2 regions of the Kribbella sp. NPDC051936 genome follow, and region 2 is predicted to be linked to the other one. Evidence: riboswitches for the same ligand, from Rfam matches in the RefSeq annotation. Region 2 holds a riboswitch; the other holds the start of a gene.
What was found. A riboswitch is a leader RNA that binds a small molecule or an ion and turns the genes downstream of it on or off. The one in region 2 is predicted to bind S-adenosylmethionine.

Region 1 (2,387 bases), on a different contig from region 2:
CGATGCCGTACTCGGCGCTCAGCGCCGCGGACACCAGCGTCGAGGTCCGGCCGGCGAGCGTGAAACAGACCGTGCCGACGCGGTCGGCCTCCTCGCCGAAGATCGAGTACGTCGTGACGCCGTCGATCTGGGCGAGTCCGGTGCGCAGCCGGACCAGCAGGCTGCGCTCGTGCTGCTCGATGGCGTCGCGGTGCTTGCTGATCGCGGCGCACGCGCTGGCCAGGGCGATGGCGCCGATGACGTTGGGGGAGCCGCCCTCGTGGCGGGCCGGTCCGGTCGTCCACACCACGGTGTCGCCCGTGACGGCGTGGGTCGCGCCGCCGCCGTACAGGTACGGGTCGGCGGCGTCGAGCCAGTCGGAGCGGCCGACCAGCGCGCCGGCGCCGTACGGCGCGTAGAGCTTGTGACCGGACAGGGCGACCCAGTCGACGTCCAGAGCGGCGATGTCGACCGCGCGGTGCGGAGCGAGTTGTGCGGCGTCGAGGCAGACCCGCGCGCCGTGGGCCTTGGCCACCTTGGCGATGTCGGCGATCGGGAAGATCTCGCCGGTGACGTTGGACGCGCCGGTGATCACGACGAGGCGAGGACCTTCGGGCGCCTGACGGAGCGCGTCGGCGACCCGGGTCACGGCCTCGGTCTGGCTGGACGGAGCCCCGAGGCGGACGGTCCGCTCGCCCGGCCAGGGCAGCAGCGCGGCGTGGTGCTCGGATTCGAAGACGATGACGGTCGCGTCGGCCGGCACCGCGTGGGCGAGCAGGTTCAAGGCATCGGTCGTCTGCCGGGTGAAGATCACCTGGTCGTCCGCGCGGGCGCCGACGAAGCCGTGCACCTCGGCGCGGGCCCGCTCGTACCACTGGGTGGTGATCCGCGAGGCGTAGCCGTTGCCGCGGTGCACCGACGCGTACGACGGCAGGGCCGCCTCGACACTGGCCCGGACGGACTCCAGACACGGGGCGCTCGCGCCGTGGTCGAAGTTCGCGTAGTCGGTGACCCGGCCGTCGGCGAGCGGGACCAGCAGGTCCGATCCGACGGTGGCGGGGATGTTTCCGGTGACCTGACGCGTGACGGTCGGCCGCGAAGTCGTCGTACTGGCCGGCTCGAGGATGGACAGGATCGACATGACGCTGCTCCCAGGGAAGTCCGCACTTGCCGAACGGGGTATCCGCACGGCCTGGTCTTCACCCGGGGCACCCCACCGCGGAGGAGGGTTGCCGGCCAGCTAGCCGGGGCTTGTCGCTGGCACTCATGACCTGCCGAGAACGGTAACGAACGGGATACGGCTGCCGCCAGTGACTATCTCATGTGATGAGATGAGTGAACACATCGTGGGACGACGTAAGGAAGTCGATGACCTGGAGAGCGCCCGTGGTCGAGCGGCCGGACGGCTCGCTGACCGCACCGGAACGCGAACTGCTGCAAGGCTATCTGCAGTTCTACCGCAGCACGCTGCTGTTCAAGTGCGCGGGGCTGACCGCCGAGCAACTGGCCGAACGGCCGTCGCCGCCCTCCACCCTGTCGCTGCTCGGCCTGATCCGGCACCTCACCAAGGTCGAGCGGATCTGGTTCCGCATCCACTTCGCCGAGGTCCCCGCCGAGCCGGTGTTCCCGCTGGAGCTCGGCAAGGACGCCGACTTCGAGCGGATCGACGCGGCCGACGCGCAGGCGGCGTACGAAGGCCTGATCGCCGAATGGAAGCTCTCCGACGATGCGGCGGCCGGCCACTCGCTGGACGAGCGGTTCACGTTCAAGGGCATCGACTCGACGCTGCGGATGATCTACATCCACCTCATCGGCGAGTACAGCCGGCACTGCGGCCACGCAGACCTCTTGCGGGAGCAACTCGACGGGACCACGGGCGCGTAACACGACCTGCCACGTCCCCAGGCTAACCGCATCCTCCAGTACGTCAGCACCGTCGGTGGCTGTCTCGTCCTCGCCGTCTGGCTCTACCGCTGGTACCGCCGTACGTCACCGCCTGCTGTCGAGCCGGGGGCGCCTGATTGGGTGCGATACCTCGTGCTGGCCGCTTTGGTGGTCTTCGGCGTCACCGGCGCGATCGTCGAGCTCGGCCGGGTGGACGGCGAGTTCGCCGGGGAGACCGCCGTACGGCTGGTGCTGTCCGGGCTCGTGTCCGGCGGCCTGGCCGCGATCGCCTGGTACGTCGTGTTGTGGCACCTGGGGCAGCTGCGGCGGCGTACGCACGTGTCGTGACGCTACGGATGGGGCAGCGTGACCGGCGTGTGACACGTGGGACTCGAGGGGTGATCGGGGTAGCCTGAACGATATGGCGACCCGCACGTCTTCCCCGGCGCGGGCGCAGAAGTCGGCAGCCAAACGGCCGAGCACGGCCCGTTCGGCGGCCGGTGGACGCCCCCGTCCGTCAGGCG
Region 2 (2,387 bases):
GGGGGCCACGCATCGCCTGAGGTAGCCCTGGGCACAGGTGCCTGACGATGATCATCAACGGGGACGGCCTGTATCTCGTGGCAGGCCTGGCACTGCTGCTCGGTGCCGTACTGCCCCGGGTACTGGCGCGGTACGCCGTTTCGGCGCCGATCGCCTTCATCGGTGCGGGCCTGATCCTCGGCCTCGCCGTCGACCGCGCCCCCCTGAGCCCGATCGCGCAGCCGGCGCTGACGAAGCACCTGGCGGCGCTGACCGTGATCGTCGCGCTGATGGGCGTCGGCCTGGCCATCGACCGGCCGATCAGCCTGCTCACCTGGGCAGTCACCTGGCGATTGCTGTTCGTCGCGATGCCGGCCGGGATCGCGGCGCTGGCCGGGGCGGGTTGGCTGCTCGGGCTCGCTCCGGCGACCGCGCTCCTGATCGCGGCGGTGCTGGCGCCGACGGATCCGGTGCTCGCGTCCGACGTCCAGGTGGAGGGGCCGACGACCGGCGAGGACGCCGAGCTCGACGAGGACGACGAGGTGCGGTTCGCGCTCACGTCCGAGGCGGGCCTGAACGACGGGATGGCGGCGCCGTTCGTGTACCTGGCGGTCTTCGTCGCGACCAAGACCCTGTCGCCGTGGCAGTGGGTCGCCTGGGACGTGGTCGGGAAGTCGCTGATCGGGGTCGCGATCGGCTTCGGTGCGGGCTGGTTGCTCGGGCGGATGACGTTCTCGGCGCCGGCCCGGAGCCTGCGGCTGTCGGAGGCCCGGGAGCCGGTGCTCGCGCTCGCTCTGACGGTCGGGGTGTACGGGCTCACCCAGGTGCTGCACGGGTACGGGTTCATCGCTGTGTTCGTCGCGGCGCTCACGCTGCGGTCGGTGGAGAGCAAGCACGCGTTCCACGGCGAGCTGCACGACTTCATCGGTGAGCTCGAACACATCCTCACGTGGGGCGTCCTGCTCCTGCTCGGCGCCGCGGTCACCGCCGGGCTGCTGAAGCCGCTCACGGTCGCCGGCGCCGCTGTCGGCGTACTGCTGGTCTTCGTGGTTCGTCCGCTGTTCGGGTGGCTGTCGCTCGCGCGCTCGGGGCTCCGGCGGTCCGAACGCTGGGCGACGGCGGCGTTCGGCGTCCGCGGCGTGTCGTCGGTGTACTACCTCGCCGCGGTCGGAGCGCATTTCCGGGACGACCTGCCGTGGCTCTGGGCGACACTGGGGTTCACGGTGATCCTGAGCGTCGTTGTGCACGGGGTTGCGGCGACGCCGGTGATGCGCTTCCTGGAGCGCCGGGGCTGAGATCCCGCGTCTCGGATACTGAGAACGCGGGACACAATATGGACCCGATTGGGTAATCTCGGGGGAGCTCATCCAGAGGGACTGAGGGAAACGGCCCGTTGACGTCCCGGCAACCCTCCCCGTCGAGACCCCGTCCGGGGCTCTCCGCGAGGGAACGGTGCCAAATCCGTCCCGCGCCGAGATCCGGCGACCGGGGAAGATGAGGAGGGAACCTCACTCATGAGCCTGACCGCCACCCACACGATCCGTGAAGGTGCCTTCGGCAACGGTACGCACCTGAGCTGTCGCGCCTGTGGGGCGAAGTCGCCGCTCGGCCCGTTCTACGCCTGTATGGAGTGTTTCGGTCCGCTCGAGGTCGGATACGAGTACCCGAACATCACCCGCGAGCAGATCGAGGCCGGCCCGAAGAACATCTGGCGGTACCAGCCGCTGCTGCCCGTCCCCGTGGATGTGGCCAGCTTCCCGAACACCGAGCCCGGCTACACCCGGCTCGTCGACGCGCAGAACCTGGCCCGCGAGCTCGGGCTGCGCAAGCTGTGGGTGAAGGACGACTCGGGCAACCCGACGCACTCCTTCAAGGACCGCGTCGTCGCCTCCGCCCTGAGCGCCACCCGCGAGCTCGGCATGAAGGTCTTCGCCTGCCCGTCCACCGGCAACCTGGCGAACGCGGTCGCCGCGGCCGCCGCCCGGGCCGGCATCCGCTCGGTCGTGTTCATCCCTCACGACCTCGAGCGGCCGAAGGTGATCACGACCGCCGTGTACGGCGGGACGCTGGTCGCCGTCGAGGGCAACTACGACGACGTGAACAAGCTCGCCTCCGAGATCGCCGGTGAGGAGGAGGGCTGGGCGTTCGTGAACGTGAACGTCCGCCCGTACTACTCCGAGGGCTCCAAGACGCTCGCCTTCGAGATCGCCGAGCAGCTCGGCTGGCGGCTGCCGCAGCAGATCGTGATCCCGGTCGCGTCCGGGTCGCAGCTGACCAAGATCGACAAGGGCTTCACCGAGCTCGGCAAGCTGGGCCTCGTCGACGCCACCGACTACAAGGTGTACGGCGCGCAGGCGACCGGCTGTTCGCCCGTCGCGCAGGCGTTCCGCGACGGGCACGACGTGGTC

Region 1: linked by a shared signal. The riboswitch ahead of AB0L64_RS15085 (aminotransferase class V-fold PLP-dependent enzyme) and the one ahead of thrC (threonine synthase) in region 2 are both predicted to bind S-adenosylmethionine.

What each region holds. Positions count from the first base shown of each region.
Region 1 is NZ_JBFAXS010000004.1:234,585-236,971, forward strand. It holds gene AB0L64_RS15085 (aminotransferase class V-fold PLP-dependent enzyme) at 1-1,120, opposite strand, end outside; SAM riboswitch class IV at 1,138-1,251, opposite strand; gene AB0L64_RS15090 (DinB family protein) at 1,348-1,863, shown strand; gene AB0L64_RS15095 (DUF4184 family protein) at 1,894-2,211, shown strand; gene AB0L64_RS15100 (DNA translocase FtsK 4TM domain-containing protein) at 2,285-2,387, shown strand, end outside.
Region 2 is NZ_JBFAXS010000003.1:462,500-464,886, forward strand. It holds gene AB0L64_RS12455 (DNA-3-methyladenine glycosylase 2 family protein) at 1-25, shown strand, start outside; gene AB0L64_RS12460 (cation:proton antiporter) at 48-1,274, shown strand; SAM riboswitch class I at 1,340-1,480, shown strand; gene thrC (threonine synthase) at 1,494-2,387, shown strand, end outside.